3 regions of the Bradyrhizobium sp. CB1717 genome follow, and region 2 is predicted to be linked to each of the others. Evidence: riboswitches for the same ligand, from Rfam matches in the RefSeq annotation. Region 2 holds a riboswitch; each other region holds the start of a gene.
What was found. A riboswitch is a leader RNA that binds a small molecule or an ion and turns the genes downstream of it on or off. The one in region 2 is predicted to bind cobalamin.
Positions count from the first base shown of each region.

Region 1: another riboswitch for cobalamin. It lies ahead of QA649_RS05110 (ribonucleoside-diphosphate reductase subunit alpha); the one in region 2 lies ahead of QA649_RS30555 (energy-coupling factor ABC transporter permease).
Region 3: another riboswitch for cobalamin. It lies ahead of metE (5-methyltetrahydropteroyltriglutamate--homocysteine S-methyltransferase); the one in region 2 lies ahead of QA649_RS30555 (energy-coupling factor ABC transporter permease).

Region 1 is NZ_CP121666.1:1,080,505-1,088,009, reverse strand. It holds gene QA649_RS05140 (hypothetical protein) at 1-108, shown strand, start outside; gene QA649_RS05135 (cold-shock protein) at 191-418, opposite strand; gene QA649_RS05130 (hypothetical protein) at 969-1,127, shown strand; gene QA649_RS05125 (hypothetical protein) at 1,139-1,315, shown strand; gene QA649_RS05120 (DUF1842 domain-containing protein) at 1,364-1,885, shown strand; gene QA649_RS05115 (ribonucleotide-diphosphate reductase subunit beta) at 2,198-3,271, opposite strand; gene QA649_RS05110 (ribonucleoside-diphosphate reductase subunit alpha) at 3,262-5,199, opposite strand; cobalamin riboswitch at 5,304-5,518, opposite strand; partial or broken gene QA649_RS05105 (hypothetical protein) at 5,558-5,778, opposite strand; gene QA649_RS05100 (GNAT family N-acetyltransferase) at 6,262-6,600, shown strand; gene QA649_RS05095 (hypothetical protein) at 6,618-6,836, opposite strand; gene QA649_RS05090 (DUF3302 domain-containing protein) at 6,836-7,021, opposite strand; gene QA649_RS05085 (outer membrane beta-barrel protein) at 7,181-7,505, opposite strand, start outside.
Region 2 is NZ_CP121666.1:6,523,203-6,530,707, forward strand. It holds gene cobT (nicotinate-nucleotide--dimethylbenzimidazole phosphoribosyltransferase) at 1-565, opposite strand, end outside; gene cobF (precorrin-6A synthase (deacetylating)) at 576-1,325, opposite strand; gene QA649_RS30555 (energy-coupling factor ABC transporter permease) at 1,365-2,042, opposite strand; cobalamin riboswitch at 2,079-2,299, opposite strand; gene cobA (uroporphyrinogen-III C-methyltransferase) at 2,345-3,076, opposite strand; gene QA649_RS30565 (cobyrinate a,c-diamide synthase) at 3,073-4,383, opposite strand; gene cobM (precorrin-4 C(11)-methyltransferase) at 4,383-5,165, opposite strand; gene QA649_RS30575 (cobalamin biosynthesis protein) at 5,162-5,530, opposite strand; gene cbiT (precorrin-6Y C5,15-methyltransferase (decarboxylating) subunit CbiT) at 5,527-6,708, opposite strand; gene QA649_RS30585 (cobalt-precorrin-6A reductase) at 6,707-7,453, shown strand; gene cobJ (precorrin-3B C(17)-methyltransferase) at 7,429-7,505, opposite strand, start outside.
Region 3 is NZ_CP121666.1:7,606,292-7,613,796, forward strand. It holds gene QA649_RS35545 (hemerythrin domain-containing protein) at 1-599, shown strand, start outside; gene metE (5-methyltetrahydropteroyltriglutamate--homocysteine S-methyltransferase) at 1,788-4,133, opposite strand; cobalamin riboswitch at 4,236-4,437, opposite strand; gene QA649_RS35555 (nodulate formation efficiency C protein) at 5,048-5,875, shown strand.

The DNA of each region.
Region 1 (7,505 bases), 3.8 Mb from region 2:
CAAACCGTACTGCCGTGGCTCTACTGCACTTACGATCGAAAGCCCGACGCGGATATAGCCGTAAAAGACGGCGAACATGGTCAGTCCAAAGAGGTTCCGAACTCCTAATTCGCTGCGTCATCTCTGAAAAGAAACGCAGCCTGCTCGTCTTAGCAATTTTTGCCGGAGACCTATCACCCGGGGGACGTGATCAGACCCGCAGGTTTTCAGCGCTGCTCTTGCCACGCTTGGGGGCGACTTTGACTTCGTAAGCAATCTTTTGGCCTTCTGCCAAACCAGAGAGTCCAGCGCGTTCTACGGCGCTAATGTGGACAAAGATGTCGTTTCCGCCGTCATCTGGAGCGATAAATCCGTACCCCTTTTGGACATTGAACCACTTACCGTACGCTGGTGGGTAAGGGTGCCAGAAACAGAGCAACCGGCGTGCCGGACCGAAAATGCTGATCCTACAGGGATGGCGAGCATCGCGTCGACGACAATGGACGCAAAGCTGACAACCGCGTGCGACTGCCAACATTCTCAGGCTAGCTCAATCAGTTGGGATTACTCGAAGGCAGCACATGGCGGGTCGGTAGGTTCTGGAACGGCATGATGCGAGCGCCGTGCGCTGCAGTTGAAAGCGCTCGACCCGATTAGCTCGCATATAACCGGTTGTCTTAGACTGGTCGCGCAGCAAGTTGATGCCGGTGTCGTCGTATTCATCTGTGCCAGTGCCAGGTCGATCACACAATGTCCGCAACTCCACGCCGAGCCTCTGGACCCGCACCGGCGAGGCACACCTTTCTATCTCTATTGAAGCATTCACTGCGCAAATTCTCTGGTGGCACACTCATTGCTAGTTAGGTCCCAGATCCCTGCCGGGGAGAACGCGTTTGCGGCCGCCGGCGGACACCAGCCCGGCGCCGCACTGGTCATCAGGCGTGCCTGGATGCTGCGTCGCCAAGCGTCAGCTCACCAGGAGGACAAGCATGGGTTTCTATCAGACGGAGCCGTTTAACACGGCAAAAGCCAGCTTCATCCACGGACCTGACGGATTCGGGCTATTTCTGATCGAGGTTGAGGGTGATGCGCCGAACTTCACGACAGGAATTACCCTCGTGCGGATCCGCATTGGGTCGGCGGCCTGAGGATCGACGTAATGGGATGGACGGGACCGCTCGGTGATGGGTCCACGCCCTACGCGGTCAAGGGCAGCTTCCCCGGCCATTACGTGCCGCAAATCGTCGTCTCCGGCAGCAATGGCACGCGCCTGGTTGCGGTGAAGCTGATCCCGGCGGAAGAATCTGACGACTACGTGCGGCAGTTGGCCGGATGACCACGGTCGATCACCCGATCAACCTTCCTAAATGGGAAAGGACGCTCTATGCCCGATACGACAACCAAAGGCCGCGTCGGATTGTTTCACGCCTGCTATCAGATTGGCGAAAGCCGCCCCGGAGGCATAATCTTCAAGCTGGATCTGGTCGTCGACAAGCCGAACAGCCGGATCCAAGGTTTCGGCAGCATCACCCAAGCTGTTAATCCGCCGCTCGATGTCGCCACCGCCCTGCAAGGCAATTACAGCCAACTGCCGACGCTCCCGCCGGCGCCGACACTGCTTCTTGTGCTCCTTACCGGTTACCCGCCGATCCACTGGCCGAACCATGGCGGGCTTGGACCGGTGATTCTGCCCAACGTCGATCTGCGCATGACCCTGGTCCCGAACTGGCGATCGGGAACCGCCTCCTTACCGCTATCGCAGCGGCCACGGCGATTGGCAGGAGGTCGAGGCCGCGCCGGTCAAGCTGGTGTCTCCAGCCATCGCATGAACACATCTAAGCCGGGCCGGCAAGGCCCCTGCCCCGCATCGATGGCGCTTTTGGACGCAGCCAAGGGATTTCAATGATCCTTCGGGGGCTATGAATCCGCGGAACGAGAAGTCCCTCTGGTCCCCTGTCGCATTCGAGCGGGTTCGGGTCGCGGAGCCCTCCACATCATAGCCGCTGAAAACAGCCGCCCACCATCAAAGGCGGCTGTGATCGTCTTGCGCCTGACCGCTGGAAACAGGAAGGGCAGAATCGTATCGTCGACCATGGCCGGTGTGGTTGCCTCGATGATGTCAGCGCAGAATTGGTCTCAGCAACCGAATCCCACGTCCCATCAGCGGCTTACACCACACTCGCTAGCCACCCACAGGCCCTTCATGAATAAAGACGGGCTAGATACGGCCGAAAGCCGCCCACACCCCGTTTTCGCCGTCCCAGCTGCCGCGGCTCGCCGCCTTGGAGTACTCCGTGGCGCGCTGCTCGAAGAAATTGGCGTGCTCGACGCCATTGAGAATCTCGACGAGCCACGGCAGCGGATGCGCCTTGAGCTGTGTGAACCCGCCCTCCTTCGCCTCGAAGAAGCCGAAGACCGGGGCAATCCGGAGCTGGGTCAGTCGCCAGTCGGCGACGTAGCGGACGTAGGCGTGGATGTGCTCAGGCAGCATGCCCTCGATCTTGCCAAGGCCGAAGGCGAGCTCGACGAAGTTCTCCTCCAGGTTCACCATGGTCTTGGCGACGTCGACAATGTCGTCGCGGACGGAGCGCGTCACCGCGCCGGTTTCGCGGTGCCATTCGTGAAATAGCTTGATGATGCCCTCGCAGTGGAGACTCTCGTCGCGCACTGACCAGCTTACGATCTGTCCCATGCCGTTCATCTTGTTGTGGCGCGGGAAGTTGAGCAGCATGGCGAAGCTCGCGAACAAGGCCATGCCTTCGGTGAAGGCTCCGAACATCGCCAGGGTGCGGGCGACATCGGCCACGGTGTCGACGCCGAATTCGTGCATGTAGTCCGCCTTGGCGCGCATCTGCGCATAGCCGCGGAATGCCTCAAACTCGGTCTTGGGCATACCAAGCGTCTTGAGCAGCAGCGCATAGGCGTCGATATGAACCGTCTCCATATTGGTGAAAGCGGCCATCATCATCTGGACGGTGAGCGGCTGGAAGATCGGGATGTAGCGCTTGAGATAGTTGTCGCCGACCTCGATGTCCGACTGAGTGAAAAAACGGAAGATCTGGGTAAGCAGCGCACGCTCGTTGGCGGTGACGCGGTCCGACGCCCAGTCCTTGAGGTCGGTGCCGAGCGGCACCTCTTCGCCCATCCAGTGGGTCTGCTGCTGGCGCTTCCAGAACTCGTAAGCCCAGGCGTAGCGATCGACGTCATAGCTGCCGGTCGAATCAAGGAGGCCGACGCGCCCCTTGCCGATCAGCGTGCGCGGATCGACGGACGACAGATCGATCATTGACATGCGAGGCACTCCTCATAGTCGGTGCGCTGCGGCGCCGGCGTTGCCGTGTCATCCTCGGCAATCTTGCCGGCGAACGCCGCGCGCGAGATCGATTTTGAACGGCAGTAGTAGAGGCTCTTCACCCCACGCTTCCATGCCGTCCAGTGCAGCATGTGGAGGTCCCACTTATCGACGTCGGCCGGCAGATAGAGGTTGATCGACTGGCTCTGGCAAATGAATGGGGCGCGATCGGCGGCAAGCTCGACGATCCAGCGCTGGTCGACCTCAAAGGCGGTGCGAAGGATCGCTTTCTCGTGCTCCGACAGGATGTCGAGATGGGCGACCGACCCCTCGTGCGCGATGATCGACTGCCAGGTCGCCGAGGTGTCGGCGCCCTTGGCGGCCAGCACCTTGGCGAGATGCGGATTACGCACCGAGATGGCGCCGGATAGCGTCTTGTGGGTGTAGATGTTGGCCGGGATTGGCTCGGTGCAGGCGCTGGTGCCGCCGCAGATGATGCTTATCGAGGCGGTCGGCGCGATCGCTATCTTGTGGCTGAAGCGCGCCATCACGCCGCGTTCCAGGGCATCCGGGCACGGGCCACGCTCGCGAGCGAGCGCCACGGATGCCGCGTCGGCATCGCGACGGATTTTTCGGAACATGTTCAGATTGAACGACTTGGCCAGGACACTCTCCATCGGAATGCCCTTGGCCTGGAGAAACGAGTGGAAGCCCATGACGCCGAGGCCAACGGAGCGTTCGCGCAGGGCGGCGTAGCGGGCACGCTTCATGCCGTCCGGCGCCACTGTGATGAAGTGGGTGAGCACGTTGTCGAGGAGGCGCATGACGTCCTCGATGAAGCCGGGCTCCTTATTCCACTGGTCCCAGGTCTCGAGGTTGAGCGACGACAGGCAGCACACCGCGGTGCGCTCCTCGTCGCGATGATCGATGCCGGTCGGCAGCGTAATCTCGCTGCACAGGTTGGAGGTCGAGACCTTGAGGCCGAGCTCGCGCTGGTGCTTGGGGAGCGCGCGGTTCACGGTGTCGATGAACAAGAGATAAGGCTCGCCCGTCTGCAGCCGGTTCTCAAGGATACGTTGCCACAGCTGGCGGGCATCGATCTCGCGGACGACCTCGTTAGTCTTCGGGCTGCGCAGAGCGAACGTGGTGCCGGCACCCACGGCACGCATGAACTCGTCGGTGACGTTGATGCCGTGATGTAGGTTGAGGCTCTTGCGGTTGAAGTCGCCGGACGCCTTGCGGATCTCGAGGAACTCCTCGATCTCGGGATGGTGGATATCGAGATAGACCGCCGCCGAGCCGCGCCGCAACGAGCCCTGGCTGATCGCCAGCGTCAGGCCGTCCATGACGTGGATGAACGGGATGATGCCCGAGGTGACGCCGCCCCTCACTTTCTCGCCGATCGAGCGAACATTCCCCCAGTAGGTGCCGATGCCGCCGCCGTTGGAGGCAAGCCAGACGTTCTCGTTCCAGATGCCGACGATGCCTTCGAGCGAGTCCGACACCGAGTTAAGGAAGCACGAGATCGGCAGGCCGCGCGGGGTGCCGCCGTTGGAGAGCACCGGTGTGGCCGGCATGAACCACAGTCGAGACATCCCATCATACAGACGTTGGGCATGCGCAACATCGTCCGCGAAGGCGCAAGACACCCGGGCGAACATGTCCTGGAGGCTTTCGCCGGCGAGCAGATAACGGTCGGTCAGCGTCAGCTTGCCGAACGACGTCAGCAGGTTGTCGCGCGACCGATCGAGCGTGAGGTCAGACGGCCTTGGCGATGGCGCGAGGGGCCTTGGCAGCGGAGCCGGCGATGGCGGCGGCTGCACAAGACACAGCTCAGGCGTGGTAGGCTTGGCCTGCGCTGGGAGCGGCCGCACACTCGGCATCTCGATGAGATGACCATGCTGATCGAAATCGTAAGACGGCGACATCGGCAACCCCGCGATGTTTGAGGCTGGGGGCCGTGCGGACGACTTGCGAGGAGACCGGGCAAATATCACCAGTTGCAAGCAACCCACCGGGGCACCCCGCCCGAGGACGTTCGTTCTGTCGCGGCAGGTCTCCTGGCTCGCGGGTCGCTGCGGCTGTCGGCCTTCCCAGCGCTGTCGCGCCAGTGACCATGATGACAACCGCTCGCCGCTTACAGTTGCGGGGGCAGCCTCGGAATAGCCGTTGCCGGCGCACCGGGTTCCCTCTTAGCTTCCATCCTACGAGATGCGGGAATGGAAGACCGTGACGGGCTACATATAGGCGCCGCTCGCGGAGATTCGTCAAGGCGGCACCGTCAAGTTAACGAATTGGAGCAGCCCCAAGGTCGAGGTTCGGCGAGCGCTTGTCGTGGAGATCGCGCCAAGTCGCAAAGGCTCGCTCGCGCGAAGCACGACGGAAGTCGGCAGTGACGGCTCCGAGAGAGAGGATGTGGAAAAGGTTCGCGACCTGATCATGAACTGACAGAAAAGTTGAGCCTGACGGGACGATTTGAAACGCTTCATGATCCGATCGCGTCGCCTGTCACCCTTCCGGCGTTCGTGGTCTGGACTATCCCTTCACCCGGCGATGTCCGCTGTAGGTGCTTCCCGTCGAGTCTCTACTCCTCCCCCCTGGCAGGGGCTTGGCTCGGGATTGGCAATGAAGGTTTCCGCGACTTTGAGCAGTTCTGCTCCTCTTTCCCCAAGGGCCCCGCATCGGCCCATCTATACGGCGCATACGACCTCGGGGCAAAAGGACTAGAGTCTGTTCCGCTCACGGATTGAGCAGCCGAGCGTCAGGGCGTGTACTGTTGCCCGCCAGCATTTGATGCTAGTGAACAGCGGTTAATAAATCACTGAAAGTGCATTGCATGCCTTGGCGAGCAATGGAGTGCGAAGATCTTCCATCTGTGAACGCGATCGTAGATCGCGTTCACCTCAATTACCCTGAGGATGAGGCCGTATTCTCGGAGCGGCTTCGGCTTTACCCCGCCGGATGCTTCGTGCTTGAGCGCGAGGCGATTGGTGCTGCTGGCTATATTTCATCCATCCTTGGCACTTCAAAAGCCACCCGCTCTCAATGTCCTTCTAAAATCCGTACCCGACGCCGCATCCACATATTATATCCACGATATCGCGCTATTGCCCGAGGCGCGGTCTGGCGGCGCAGCGTCCGAGGTTGTGCGCAAGCTGATTAGCCACGCTAGGCGCGCGCACCTTCCAAACGTTTCCCTGGTTGCTGTGAACGGCTCAACGAGGTTCTGGGAGAGGAATAGCTTCCAGACGCTGGAAGACCCGCAAGTGAACGAGAAGCTTGCTAGCTACGACGAGCAGGCCAAGTATATGGTTTATCGCTTCTCATGATATTTCTGTAGCGGCTGTTAGAACACTACCAACAAGTCGCATTGGGTTTGGGCATAGCCGCCCCAGAGACCGCGCTGCGCACTACGATGACCGAGCCCCGGGATGAGGAGACCGAGCAAGGCCGGCAGGCTGACCAGGGAAGGCGAAAGCTTCCAGAATACGTTGAACCGCACGATCTTGAAGAGGAATAGCAAGAGCAGCCGCACAACGAAAGTGTTGATGATCGGGACGCCCATCACGAGGCTCCCGTATTTCGAGGAGCCGGCACCTCGACATAGGCCCAGATGAAGGCGAGTGGGCAGAGGGCAAAGCCGAAGAACAAGGTAATCCAGCCCGCGGCGATCACCGCCTGAGCATAGGGATGGTTGCGCGTCTTTGCGATGTGCCCTCGTGCTTCACCTGAAGGAGGAAGAAAAACCAAGACTGCGAGACCAGCGCATCGTCTCCGCCTATTCCGATCCTTACGTAGTTTCTGGAAATGATCTAAATCAATGATTGCTAGCTTGAGATACGAGCAGCGCGCCAAGATTATCCGGCTGCCCGTCCCCCGTGTGAAGGAGCGCTTCCGTTCTGGCGAAGATCAATATGTCGTGGCGACCGGGCCACCCCAGCGGTAGTTCACGCGGACCAAACCGATATCGACGTCCTGACCGATACGGGCAGTCCCTGCAAAAGCGCCCACCGGAGCACCTACGATTCCTGTTGAAAAGAAGAAGTCTACGTCCCGATGCCCCATGAACAGGTGGTCGTACTCAACGCCGATGGACCAGTTCGGAGCGAAGCCAAATTCAAGGCCCGCTCCTACTGTGCCGCCCCAACGGGTTTCGCTGCCGTTGTCGATGGTCAGCCCAGTCGCAAAATCGGAGACCCGGTATTTGTCGCGGACAACCGCCGCGCCACCTTTC
Region 2 (7,505 bases):
GGCTCGCGGCAATCGCCGCCGATGTCGTGGTGTTGCCGATGCCCATCTCGCCGAAGATCAGGAGATCAGGCTGGCTCGCCTCGGCACGCGCGACCGCGCGCTGGCCGGCTTCGAAGGCGAAGGCCAGCTCCGTGGGCGTGAGCGCAGCCTCGACGCTGAAATCGCGCGTGCCATTGCGCGGCTTGTCGGTGACGATGCCAGGCGTCGCCCCCTCCGCCAGCGTGCCGGCGTCAACAACTTCCAGGTTTGAGCCGAGCTCGCGCGCCAGCACCGAGATCGCGGCGCCGCCGGAGGCAAAGTTCGCCATCATCGCGATGGTGACGCCTTGCGGATAGGCCGACACGCCCTGCGCGACAATGCCGTGATCGCCGGCGAAGATGATGATGGGCACGCACCCGGCACGCGGTTGCTCAGTCGCTTGCAGGCCGGCAAGCTCGATCGCGAGCTGCTCGAGCCGGCCGAGCGCGCCGGTCGGTTTTGTCAGTTGCGCCTGCCGTGCAATCGCCGCGTCGCGATGGGCGGCGGAGATGTCGGGGCATTTCTGAGTGACCCAGTCGGGGAGCATGCTGCCTCGCTTACGGCCTGCGCTTGAGAATGTAGCTGTCCATGATCCAGCCGTGCCGCTCGCGCGCCTCCTGTCGCGTCGCGACGATGCGCGAGCTCACGTCTGCGAGCCGACCGGACATGATGATCTGATCGGGCATGCCGAGATACGCACCCCACCAGATGTGCAAGCTTTCCGGATCGAGCGATTGGAATGCGGTGCCGCCGTCGAGCATCACGGCCACCGTGTCGACGCCCTGCGGCCAACCGCCTTCGCGCAAGCGACGTCCTGTCGTGACCAGAAAAGGCTCACCGATATCGTTGAGCGGCAGCGCATGCGCCGCGCACAGCGCCTGGATCGAGGTGATGCCGGGCACGACCTCGATATCAGGCAAGGGATTGAGCCGCCGCGCGATGCGCAGCGAGGAATCATAGAGCGAAGGATCGCCCCAGATCAGCAGCGCGACCTTTCCATCACTGCCGAGATGGCTTGCGATGGTCTGCGACCACGCGGCGGCCACAGCGTCGTGCCAATCGTCCACGCCCTTGCGGTAGTCCGCCTCGGCCGCATCACGCACGGGAAGGTCGAACTCGGCAATGCGCGTCGTCTTGTTGGTAAGCACGTCAGTGCAGATCGTCCGCCTGAGATCGGCGAGATCGGATTTCGCGCTTCCCTTGCGCGGGATCAGGACGAGATCGGCCGCGTTGATGGCGTGGATCGCGGCGCGCGTGAGCTGCTCGGGATCACCGCAACCGATGCCTATCAGGGAGAGCGTGAGCATCGGGCGTACGGGGCGGCCATGACGGCCGCCCCTTGTCTCTTAAGCCGCGTTGTGCAGGCGCGGGGTGACGAGGCCGGGCGCGGTGACGCCGCGCAGCGACTTCGCCAGCGCCAGCACGGCGAGATCGGCCAGCGGCTCGATCACGATGACGAGCGCGTAGGAGGCCGCAAACGTCGCGATGTTGGCGAGGTTGCTCATGGCGAAGCCGGAGCCGTAGAGCGCCCAGAACGCCACCCAGGCGATCACGCCGGCCTGATAGGTCGTCGAGAGCGCCAGCGCCTGGCGATACCTGAGGTCGACATAGGCGGTGTTGCGCGAAATGATCCGCGTGGCGATCGCCTGGATCGCGAACAGCGGCACCAGCAGCGTCGTGACGTTCATGCCATATTGCGGGATGTCAGCGGGCTCGAAGAAGACGCCCTGGAGCAGCAGGCCAAATGCAAGGCCGAGGGCCGCGGGCGCCGCGCCGAACAGCAGGAACAAGGTCGAGCCGAGGATGAAGTGCACCTCGGAAACGCCGACCGGGAAGTGCGGCAGGATCTCGAAGAAGGTGAAGACGAGCACGGTGGTCGCGAGGGTGCGCACGGCGAGCGAGCCGATGCCCTGCTCGCGCACGGTCTCGACCGCGAGCTTCAAGGCAACGCCGCCTGCGGCGATGCCGGTTGCGTAACTCAACACGAGCTTGGCGCCCGTCACGACTCCGGGTTCGATATGCATGGCTCAGTTCCTTCCTGCCGTCACACCCGACGGCCTTGGCCTCAAAACATGCACGGCCGGTCTCCTGGCTCGCGGTTCACTGGGGTTCTCCGGCCTTCCCGGACCTTGCGGCCCAGTGGCTGATCGGAGCCCCTCACCGCTTACAGTCGCGGGGGCGGCTGGGGTTTTGGGCGCCGCAACTGGGTCCGCCCATCCCCATTCCCGATTATGCTCCGGCGCTTTGCGCCGCGTCGAGCACCATGCCCGTCCTGTGTGCCCCTTTCGCATTGCAGGCGTCAAGGGGCGAACGGCGGCAGCGGCGGTCATGACGGATATTCCCCCGCCAGCGCGCCGAACAGGATCACGGCGGCCGTCGAAGCCGCCCCGCCCCGTGCAAGCTGCTCGGCAAGCTCGGCAATCGTGGTGCGGACCAGCCGTTCGTCGGGTCGGCCGAGGGATTCGGCGAACAGCGCCGGTGTCTCGGGGGCGAGGCCATGCGCGATCAATTTTGCGGCAAGCGCCGGAAAGGTGCGCCGGCCCATATAGACCACGGTGGTCGCTTCAGGATCAGCCAGCGCCGCCCAGTTCAGGTTTGGCGGCAGCTCGCCGGTGACATCGGCCCCGGTCACGAACTGCACCCGGCGCGAGGTGTGGCGTCGGGTCAGCGGGATTCCCGCCTGCGCTGCGGCGACGCAGGCCGAGGTCACGCCGGGAACGATCTCGTAGCCGATGCCGGCCTCGCGCAGCGTCTCGATCTCCTCCTCGAGCCGGCCGAAAATGCCGGCATCGCCGGACTTCAGCCGCACCACACGTGCACCGGTTGCGGCGTAGTCGACCAGGAGGCGATTGACGTGGTGCTGCTTGGTCGAGGGGCGCCCCGCCCGCTTGCCCACCGCAACGAGATTGGCGCCGGGCCGTGCGAGATCGAGGATCGCGCCGGACGCCAGGTCGTCATACAGCACGACGTCGGCCTCGCGCAGCCGCGTGGCGCCCTTCACGGTGAGGAGCTCGGGGTCGCCGGGACCAGCAGAGACGAAGGAAACAAAGCCGCTCACCGGTCCTCCGCGATCAGATGGAAGAATGTGCCGGTGGCACGGCCGCGCTGCGAGCCGGTCTCGGCGATGACCGCGCCCGTTGCATCATGCACGACCGCCAGCGGCGTATCGGGCTGGGCGAGGATGGTCGAATAGTGGAATTCGTGGCCGCGCAGGCGTGCGCCCGCCTGGTGCCCCGGCATGGGTGCGGCAAGGGTGGCGAGACGATAGCCCAGATGCATGCGGCGCTTGGCAAAGCTGGTCTCCAGGCCAAGCAGACCCGTCATCTCATGACGGACACCGTCGGCATCGGTCAAAGCATTTCCCATGACCATATAGCCTCCGCACTCGCCGTGCACCGTTCGCGTCTCGACGAACGCGCGCAGGCCGCTGCGAAAGCGCGCATTGGCCGCGATCTTTCCCGCGTGAAGCTCGGGATACCCGCCGGGCAGCCAGCAGACGTCGGCGTTCGCGTCTGGCACTTCGTCGGCGAGCGGCGAGAATGTCGAGATCTCGGCGCCCGCCGCGCGCCAGGCTTCCAGCATGTGCGGATAGACGAAGGAGAATGCCGCGTCGCGGGCCAGCGCAATGCGCTGCCCGGGCGGCGTCACATTCAGGGCGTTCGCCGAAGGTTGCGGCGACCAGCTGGCTGCCGATCCCAGCACCGCGTCGAGATCGACATGCTCAGCGACGAAGCGCGCGGCTTCGTCGATCAGCTTGCCGATCTCGGCCTGCTCCTCCGCCTGCACCAAACCGAGATGGCGTTTCGGCAGGCTGATCTCGGCATGACGGGGGAGCGCACCGAACACGGCGATGCCGGCATCGTTCAGCGCACGCCGTACGAGGTCTTCGTGGCGCGGGCTGGCAACGCGATTGAGCACGACGCCGGCAAGGCGCACGCCCGCGCGATAGTCGCGAAGGCCCGCGGCGATCGCCGCCGCCGTCTGCGCCTGCCCCGAGGGATCGATCACCAGCACCACCGGCCAGCCCAGCATCTCCGCGATGTCGGCCGAAGCGCCGGTGCCGGACACGCCGCGCGTGGCGACGCCGTCGAAAAGGCCCATCGAGCCTTCGGCGAGGACAATGTCGGCGTCCGTGCCGCGAGCGACGAGATGGTCGATCGTCGCGCGGTCCATCGCCCAGCTATCGACGTTGACGGAGGCGCGTCCCGTGGCAGCAGCGTGGAATGCGGGATCAATGTAATCGGGGCCACTCTTGAAGCATTGCACCTTGAGGCCATGATTGCGCCAGGCGCGCGCGAGCGCCAGCGTCAGCGTGGTCTTGCCGACGCCCGACGCAGGTGCGGAGATGACGAGGCCTGCCGCCATCACGACGCCTCCGGAAAGCGCGGCTCGGCGCCGACCGGCCGATAGCGGCGGTCGTAGTCGGCGGCATAGAGGCGGCTCTCGTCGAAATCCGCAGCGCCAAGCGTCTTGCCGATCAGGATCAGCGCGGTGCGCTCCATCTCGCTGCCCACGGCCGCATCAAGCGTCGCCAGCGTCGCGCGCACGATGCGCTGATCCGGCCAGCTCGCGCGCCAGACGATCGCGACCGGGCAATCCGTGCCGTAATGCGGCGTGAGCTCGGCGACGACCTGGTCGAGCAGATGGATCGAGAGATGGATCGCGAGCACCGCGCCGGTGGCGGCGAAGGCGGCAAGCTTCTCGCCCTCCGGCATCGCGCTGGCGCGGCCCGGCGTGCGCGTCAGCACCACGCTCTGAGCCAGGCCGGGCAAAGTCAGCTCGGCCTCAAGTGCTGCCGCAGCGGCGGAGAAAGAAGGAACGCCGGGCGTGACGGTATAGGGAATGCCGAGCGCACGCAGGCGGCGGAGTTGCTCGCCCATCGCCGACCAGATCGAGAGATCGCCGGAATGCAGCCGCGCGACGTCCTTGCCCCCCGCATGCGCGGCGACAATCTCCGCGATGATCTCATCGAGCGACATCGGTGCCGTGTTGATGATGTGCGCGCCGGGCGGGCAATGCGCCAGGACGCCTTCGGGCACCAGCGAGCCGGCATAGAGGCAGACCGGACAGGCCGCAATCAGGTCGCGGCCGCGCAACGTCAGCAAATCGGGAGCGCCCGGCCCGGCGCCGATGAAATGCACGGTCATGGGCCATCTCCTTCCGCGATCGCGGCGGTGGCCGTGCGGTCCTGCGAGACCGCGAGCGACGCAATCAATCTCGCGCGAGGGCCAGCCGCCGCGAGCGCCGCAGCTTCGGCAAGAGATCCCGTGCCGAACTTCTCTGCGATGAGCTTCGATTGCGTGAGCGTGTCGATGCCGGCCAGTGTCTCGGCCGGAACGGCCCTGATCGGCACACCGCACTCACGTGCGAGCTGCTTCAGCGCCTCCGCGTCGGCCTTGTAGCTGACAGTTGCCACCGCCACGAGCCCTTCGGGGCCGCCGGCAGCCAGCAGCGCCTCGCGCAGCGAAGCCAGTGTGACATCCTTTCTGAACCCGAGCCCAGCGACCTTCATCGGACCGCACTCCACTGCACCACCGGTCGAGCGGCCTCCCATGACCGATAGCGGCCGAGCGGCGCGGCATGTGCGATCTCGACCCGCATCAACTCGCCGCCATGACGCTGATGCAATTCGCCGAGCAGCGCTTCCGTCTCCAGCGTCACCGCATGCGTAACCAGGCGTGTCCCCGGAGCGAGATGCGACCAGATCGCATCGAACATCGCCTTGTCGAGACCGCCGCCGATGAAGACGGCGTCCGGCGCGTCCAGCCCAGCGAGAGCTCCCGGCGCTTTCCCCTCAACGATGGTGATGCGAGGCGCCAGTCCGAACGCAGCCGCATTCTTGCGGATATTCGCGGCGCGATCCTCGCGCGCTTCGACCGCAGTCGCCGTCCCACCACACAGCGCCCACTCCACCGAGATCGAGCCCGATCCGGCGCCGATATCCCATAGCCGCTCGCCGGGACGCGGCGCCAGCGCCGAAAGCGCCAGCGCGCGCACAGGCCGCTTGGTGATCTGGCCGTCGTGGATGAAGAGATCGTCTGAAAGTCCCGAGCTGCCGGGGATGCCCTGAGCTCCCTTCGCTTCAAGCGCGACCACAACCAGGTTTCCGGTGAGATCGCCGGCAAAGCTGTCGGCACGATATTCCCTGATGCTCTCGCGCGGCCCGCCCAGCGCAGCGAGCATCCAGAAGGCCGAGGCCCCCCATCCGCGCTCGCTCAACCATTTTGCAAGATCACCCGCCGCCTTCCCATCGCGCACGAGGCAGATGATGTGAGCCCCTCGCGCCAGATGCGGCACGAGGCGCTCGAAAGGCGCGGCGTGAAGCCCGAGGCAGACGGCGGATTCGAGTCGCCAGCCCAGCCGCGCGGCCGCAAGCGAGAAGGTCGACGGCGCGGAGTGCGCGATCCATTCGCCAGCCTGCAGCTTCTCGGCGATGCTTGCGCCGGCGCCATGCCAGAACGGATCGCCGGAGGCGAGCACCACCGTCGGCCTGCCGCGGCAGCTCAGCACGACATCGGCATCGAACGGCACCGGCCACGGGCGACCACGGCTATCGACCTCCGCAAGTGCAAGATGGCGCTCACCACCGAACACGGTTTCAGCCATCGCAAGCGCCTTTCGGCTTGCGTCCGACAGCCCGGCAAGGCCATCTTCGCCGATACCAATGATAGTCAGCCAGGGATCAGCCATGACGCGCGCCCTCATTCTGGGCGGAACGGCCGATGCGAGCTCGCTCGCTGCAGAAATCGCGCGTGCGCGCATAGAAGCCGTCTACTCCTATGGCGGCCGCACCCGCACGCCGGCCGACCAGCCGCTGCCGACCCGCATCGGCGGCTTTGGTGGCGTCGGCGGGCTTGCCGATTACATCCGCCGCGAAGGCATCACGCACGTGATCGACGCGACGCATCCCTTCGCTGCCGAGATGAGCCGCAATGCGGTTGCGGCGTGCGCCGAAGCCGGTACGCCGTTGATCGCGCTCGAACGCATGCCATGGGACAGGACGCAAGGCGACAACTGGATCGAGGTCGACGACGTCAACGCGGCCGTCGCAGAGCTGCCCGAGACGCCTGCGCGCGTCTTTCTCGCCATTGGCCGCCAGCACATCGCGCCATTCGCGAGCAAGCCTCGGCACGCCTACACGCTGCGGTTCGTCGATCCGCCCGAGGCGCCCCTGCCCTTCGCAGCCGACGTGATCGTGTCGCGCGGACCGTTCACGCTTGAGGGCGAACTGGAGATGATGCGGAGCCGTGGCATCGCCTGGATCGTCGCCCGCAATTCCGGTGGCGACGGCGCGCGCGCCAAGATCGACGCAGCGCGCGTGATCGGCCTTCCCGTGATCATGATCTCGCGACCAAAACTGCCCGAGCGTCCGCGGGTCGAGAGTGTCGCCGACGTGATGCAGTGGCTCGGTCATTCTACCCGCCTCGGTGCATAGACCCAGCGGCCGACGCGGCGCGTCTGCGAATTGCCGACGATGACGACGGTCC
Region 3 (7,505 bases), 1.1 Mb from region 2:
TGATCATCGACCTTTTGCTTCGAGAGCATCGCAACATTGAGCTGCTTCTGGCCGCTCTTCAACGCGAATTGGAGATTTTTGAGAGAGGGGTTCGTCCCGATTATGAGGTCATTCGCGCGATTATCAGCTATTTCGAGGTTTACCCCGAGCTGTACCATCATCCACAAGAAGACTTGATTTTTTTCAAGCTCAAGGCTCGCGATCCGGATGCAGCTGCAATCGTCGGCGATCTCGCGCTTGAACACCAGGAAGTGGTCGACCGTTTGCACCACTTCGCGCGAGCTATTGACGCCATCCTCGCGGATCGTGAACTCTTTCGGCAAGACGTCGGCGATATCATACGCGACTTTATAGTACGCGAGCGGCGCCACATGATGTGGGAAGAACGAGATTTCTTTCCGGCCGCACTGAAGGCTCTCTCGGCACAGGAATGGACCCAAATCGCTTCCGCCGTCACCGATGATGGAGATCCCCTGTTCAGCGAGACAGCGGCAGCCACTTCCGACGCGCTAAGAGCGCATATTCTGCAATTGGAGCAAGAAGCTGAGGCCGAACGGAGCTCGGTCGCGTTTTCGTCCGCCAAGGCCGGCAACCCGTGACACGGCGCCGAGACGTAGGGGCCGTATTGATCGGCGCCGTCTTACAGCAGGAATTAGACCTCATGCTCATCATGTCGAAATGAAAATGGGGTGTTCGCGGGCACGTAGCCTGCTGCACCGCCAAAATGGCTTTCTGCGCACGATGATCGCTTCCGGTGCCAACGGCATGGCTGAGCCTTCCTGAGCCCTGGTTCCGGCACGTTCCACAATGTGATGTCGCAGGTCTGGCAGTTGCGCAGTGACATCGCGAAACGGATGCCTCTCATGTCCGCCGCCCCACAACGACGGACGATTTCCGCCGCGCGGGTGGGGCGAAGCACTCCCACTCTTTGCCAGCCTGGCACGCTCTGAATGATCCGACCGCGGCCGGTTCGACCCACAGCACGCCAATTGCCAGGCACTGCTCGCCCGGGTACGTTTAGCACGAACGGCAAGGCGCTGGACGACGTCAGGTCTAACTCTGCGCCGAGTCGTGTCGGATCGGAGATCGCCATCATTCAACTGGCCTGTGCTGAGGGCAGGACCACGCTCACGGCTGAGGAGCACCCTGTCGGCACCAGTGCCATCTTCAAGCTCGTGACATCCTCCGCGTGGTTCGCTCATAGACTCTCAAACAGAGGCCCAAGACGAAACCCGACTATCGGGTGGGACTGGTCGACCAAGGACTACCTTAAGCAGGGTTCAATCAATAGCAACCGCTCATGCATTGTCTACGCTTGCAAGATCCTTGGAGCCGGGTTTTTCGTATCGTCGCGCTGATCGAGCATAAGGTTTCCAAGCAGGAAAGCGCACCGAGTTTGCGGCTCGTCGCTGCGGTGACCGCCCGGCATCACCGTCCCTCGTCGCCGTCGTAATCGTTGCCGACGTGCTCTTGAGCGACAAACCTTGGTGTAACTTTATAAACCTCAGGCTAACGGTCGCATACCACGGCATAATTGAGCTCCGCTGAGCTTGTGCTTCAACTGAGCTCAGATTTTCGGCGAATGTCCTTGCCGTGATCGAACCGGCGGTTGACCTCTCTCTGCCGATGGAAGTCCGCGCGATGCGTCAGCGTCGCTCCTCCCAGACTTTCGCCCGGCCCGCTAAGCGGGGCCGGGCTTTTTTTGTATTCCCAAGGCTCCATCGATCATCGACAGCGCAAATGACCGCAAGAGGATCCGCTTTGTCGAGAAGCGACCCAAGCCCGGATCAACGGCCTTGCAGATCGAATGCAGCGCGCAGTTGGCGGGCGGCAGCGACCATGTTCGCTAGCGCCGGCCGCACTTCCTCCCATTTGCGCGTCTTCAGGCCGCAGTCCGGATTGACCCAGAGCTGCGAATCCTGGAGCCGGGTCTGAGCCAACGCCATCAGTTCCTTCATTTCGCCCGCCTCGGGAACGCGTGGGGAGTGGATGTCGTACACGCCCGGCCCGATCTGATTTGGATATTCGTAGTTCCTGAACGCGTCGAGTAGTTCCATTTTCGAACGCGACGTCTCGATCGAGATGACATCTGCGTCCATTGCAGCGATCGCACCGATGATGTCGTTGAACTCCGAGTAGCACATATGTGTATGAATTTGTGTTTCGTCGGCGACACCCGATGAGCAGATGCTGAAGCAATCCACGGCCCAGTCGAGATAGGCCGTCCACTCCGATCGACGCAACGGCATTCCTTCGCGCAGTGCGGCTTCGTCGATCTGGATCATTGTCGCACCAGCATTCTCGAGATCGCGGACTTCGTCTCGGATCGCGAGCGCAATCTGGCGGCAGACCTCGCTTCTGGGAATATCATCGCGAACGAAGGACCAGTTCAAGATCGTCACCGGTCCGGTCAACATAGCCTTCATCGGCTTCCTCGTTAGTGATTGCGCGTAGCGCCACCAGTCCACGGTGATAGGCTTCGGCCGCACCACATCGCCAAACAGGATCGGTGGCCTGACGCAGCGCGAGCCGTACGACTGCACCCATCCGTTCCTGGTAAATGCGAAGCCGGCGAGGTGCTCGCCGAAGTACTGCACCATGTCATTGCGCTCGAACTCGCCGTGCACGAGGACGTCGAGACCGATGTCCTCCTGCCAACGTACGGCGCGCGCAGTCTCCTCCTTGAGGAACCTGTCGTATTGCTCGTCACTTATCGCGCCTCGCGCATGCGCCGCACGGGCATTCCGGACCTCTGTGGTCTGCGGAAACGATCCGATGGTCGTGGTAGGAAAAGCCGGTAGTCCGAAACGATTGCTTTGGATCTCGGCACGACGGGCAAATGGGCTCGCCCGTCGACGCATGGTCTGATCGATCGCTTTCATCCGGACAGCGACATTGGCATCACGGATTTTCGGCGAAGTCCGGCGAACAGTCGCGGCACATTCCGACTCGGCAAGAGCTGGCGCAACATTCTGGTCGCCTGCGAGTGCCCGCGCCAGGATCGCAAGCTCCCGCATCTTCTGGACCGCGAAAGCAAGCCAGCTCTTGACGTCGGAAGCGAGCCCGGTTTCGAGTTCAACATCGACCGGCACATGAAGTAGCGAGCAGGATGGGGCAATCTGTACACGGTCCTTGCCGAGCTTCGCAATCGCGGGTTCGAGCCGCTGGCGCAGCGACGACAAATTCGACCGCCATACATTCCGGCCGTCGACGACACCGAGCGACATGACGAGATCACTTCGGCCGCCAGCGCTGATCTGGTCCAACAACTGTGGCGCTCGAACTAGGTCGAGGTGTAGTCCGGCAACTGGCAGGCTCAACGCGGTGTTCAGATTGTCCCCGAGGTCGCCGAAATAGCTGGCAACTAAGATCTTGATGGCCGGCACCTCCTTGGCGAGCCGATCATAGGCATGTCGCAAAGATTGCCGCCCCCTTTCATCCAGATCAAGAACCAGGCAGGGCTCGTCGAACTGAACCCAATTTGCCCCACGTTTGCCCAATTCCTGCAGAACCTCGATATAGGCCTGTATCAGTTCATCCAGTAGTGAAAGTGGCTGGAACGCAGGATCGGGACTCTTGCCGAGCTTTAGGAATGTGACCGGCCCGATCAGGACAGGGCGGGTTTGGAAGCCAAGGGCCTTGGCTTCCTCATACTCCTCGATCGGCTTGCGAGAGCATAGCCTGAAAGTCTGCCCCCTGTGAAACTCCGGGACCATGTAGTGGTAGTTGGTGTCGAACCACTTAGTCATCTCCTGCGCGGGTGCGCCAAATCCGCGCGGTCCGTGACCGCAATTCGCATCCCGATCGTCGCATTGTGATCCGCGGGCCATGGCGAAGTACGTCTTGAGCGAAACGGATTCGGCTTTCGAGGCGTAGATCTCCGGGATGGCGCCAACCATGACACTCGTGTCGAGCACCTGATCATACAGCGAGAAATCGTTCGATGGAATGACTGTGACGCCGATAGATTTCTGTCGAGCCCAGTTCGCGGCACGCAAGCCAGCTGCGTCCTCGAGCAACTGCTGTTCGCTGCTTTTTCCGGCCCAGTAGCTTTCTAGAGCGAGCTTGAGCTCCCGCCTTGGACCGATGCGTGGCGTTCCGAGCGTAGCAACCGGAAGGGAGAGAAGAGACATAGCGTTAACCCCATGTTGGGGGCAAAGGCCATGGCGGACGCAGGCAGGGGAAGTCGCGCGGTGCGACGGCTGCTTGGCGCACCACCGGGACACCCCGCCCGTGGACGAATATATTGTCGGGGCAGGTCTCCTGGCTCGCGGGTCATCGCTTCTGTCCGGCCTTCCCGAAGCCGCGCAGGCTTCAGTGACATCGTTGGACAGCGGCTTGCCGCTCACAGTTGCGGGGGCAGCGCCGGCATTGTCACCGGCTTCCCTCTTAGCTCCGGCAAGTGGAAACCGGAGAACCTCGACGGCTTGGAATATCGGCAAGAGAAGTCTTCCGTCAACCTCTCAGATTATGTCTCAAGCTGAGCTGCGACATCTGCGACGCGAATGACCATGCATCTCTATGGTTCAGATGATGTAGAAGCGCTCTCAATCGGCCATATCGGAATGACCATCGCAGCTGCCCGCGGGCCGCATGGCAGATCGGTGGCAGGGACAAATGCGGCTTGCGCAGTCGGGACTGCTGCCTCGAGCCGAACGCATCTGTTGCGAGTCCCGGCTTCCGATGGCAACGATACCGAACTAAACGGTCGCGTGACGAGGATGCATAAGCCGCGCTGGATAGCGCTGAACGGAAACATCGAGACATGGGCCAGTCGGAAAGTCGACAAAGAGAACACAAAAGCGGTGTGAATTGCAGTCCATTACCTGGCACGAAGGATGCAAGTCTTCGGCATACCCAGTCTTCTCCTTCTGGGCATGTCCAGCACAGCAAATTGAGGCTGTCGCCGGCAGCGAAGTTAGCGGCGCGTGACATAGAGGGGAGCCCTGCTCGCACGGGACACCATCGCTCTCCCCGTCGCGTCGCCGCTAACTTCTTGCGCTCGCGCATACTGGTTGAAGGTTGCCCGCTTTAGAACGACGTGTGGATGAAACCAGATAGGCCGACAGTTATGAGAAAAATCTCTGGAAGACGCGCGTTATGGTTTTGTCTTGGTCAATGCCTGATCTACCTGGCCGGGTTGGCTCCGACGAGCAACAGTGTTCGCGCCAACGAGAGCCCCCTTATCGAACGATTCAAGTCAACGTGGCGAGCGCAAGACGGCGAGACAATTGAACAAATTGTCTCCAACGTCTCGAAGGTGGCACAGTTCGTCCCTCGAATGTGGGGCCTCGCTGAACTTGATCAAGATGACCATGTGTTCGTTTCGTGGACTAGGCACCGGGATGATACATCAGGCGAACAGAATGTTATCACCTGGAAGATCGCGCACGACGGAACCTTTCAACTTGCGTCGACCTATGCAAAGCCGATGGAATTGGGCTGGCGCGCCCTGGCGCTCTCGTTGATCGCCAGTGAAGTCAAGGATGGCGAAAGGGACGCAAATCTTCGCTTTTTGCATGATCCGAGCAATTTCAACTTTGTGACGACCACGCAAGGCCGGCTCGGCGATCTTCTGCGGCAGGGCCGCTGCACTATCGTTGAACCTGTTGGAGTGGACTACTTGCCGAAGCAGAATGACAAACCGACCGAGAAAGGTGATCTGTGGCGCGTTTTGCTTTTAGTGAACTGCGATATCGCAGGACCCCGTTTTTTTACACACAACGGGGTCATCACTTTCGAGAAGAGCGAAGGGCAAGATTGGAAGCCGCAATCCTCCTTTGCCAAGCGTATCGCGGCCTTTCCTCCTGGCTCCTGGTTCGCTCGCATAGAGCCAAAGGATCGGGAAGAGCAAGGCGACGAAAGCCCTCGGTAAAATGGTCGCGCAGAGCAAGATCGCGCCGTAGCTCCTTTTACCGCCAACGCCTCTGAACAACTGCAAGACATATCAGCTCTAAAATGTCGGTGTTTGCGCCTTCAACAGTCTCGAGATTTTCCCGCAGCTTTCAGCTCGTCAGGAAACAATCGGACAGCAAGATTACCACCGCCTCCTTCTGCGAGTAGTCGAGTGCAGCGGCACGTGCCAGCTGGCGAGATTTGGCCCCCGGGGCACCCGAGGCAGTGGGAGGACACCAATCCGCGAGGGAACCAGCTCTCCATGCCAGTCTTCAAGGGACCGGGCCTGGAGATGCCTCGGGCCCAAGCCCGATCCGGCGTGCGCGCCGCGCATCGCGCGACTGACTGGCACCCGCAAGAGCGTGAGCGTGCCGACGCCGAGGCGGCACGCGAGATCGAGTGCTGCGACGAAGCGCGTTAAGACGGTAATGGGGCAAGCGTTAGCGCCCGGCACGCCCCCTGAGCACCGGCGAGCGACCCCGGCGAGGAACCCGGCGCCGTGCGCCAGGTATCGAGGACCGAACTGGGTCGGTGCTAGATTTCCTCGCGCGCATTCGTCTGCGCGTCATAGATCCGGATTTGAAGCGTGGGAAAACGCTTCTTTAGTTCTGCTCCGCCTGCCCTGGCGCCGTCTCTGGTTGCGAATTCGGCTCTGAGTCGGCCATCTACTTCAAGCGCGTAAGAAGAGACTGGCAATTCCCGGGGGGCAGCCATTTCATTCCCATTCTGTAGTGAGGCCATTGAGAATGATTTGTAGCTTGAGTCGGCTAAACCGCACCAGAGCTAGCTGCCCGAGTGCCGCAACGGGGGCAACCATGTTGTGGATTGAGGCTTCGCACAGGATGGCACTCGCGATCGTCCGAACACGGGGCGGCTTACCCCTCGCCCAGTGCGTATACGACGAAGCCGCGGAGGTTGCCGCTCCAAATTTCCGTGGCGCAAAACGCACGCCCTCACGCCGGGCTTGCTGGATAACTCTCCGCATGTGATCGCGGTGAAGCATACTACGAGAGAGCGGCCGCCAGTCGCGCCGCCTGGGCCATGACAATCCGGTCCTTGTACGAACGCGGCGATGGCACCACGAACGATTATGGTGCAGCGCAGACATGCGAAAAGCCTCAATGCAATTGGCATCAACGATCACCCGGCTGACTCTCCGAAAGAGGGCTCCGGGTTTGGCGCGGTTTGCGCAAAACGATACCGATTCATTTTACGCAGCGGGTGTTGAGCTGAACTCCGTCGCGCCTTTGTCCAGATCTCAGAGGAAGCGAGACCAGATTTCTCTTCGGAGATCAATATTTTCCTAAGAATTGACGGCGAAATGTCATCGCCGTCGCTGAAACCATCGAGGCCTTGCCGATGGTGGCTGCCACACAGCTAGCCAAGTTGCTCCTCCCCGCCTGACTTCCACTCGGCCGTCAAGATTCACAGGCGACTTTTGTTCTTCAAGCGCGTGAGAAACAGCGTTCCGAGGTTCGGTTTTCTCTCATATACCGAGTTCGCGGCTGAGCGATGGGGATCTCCTCCTCAGGTCGAGAGGGTGCAGTGCGCGCTCAGAGAGAGAGAGAGAGAGAGAGAGAGAGAGAGAGAGAGAGAGAGAGAGAGAGAGA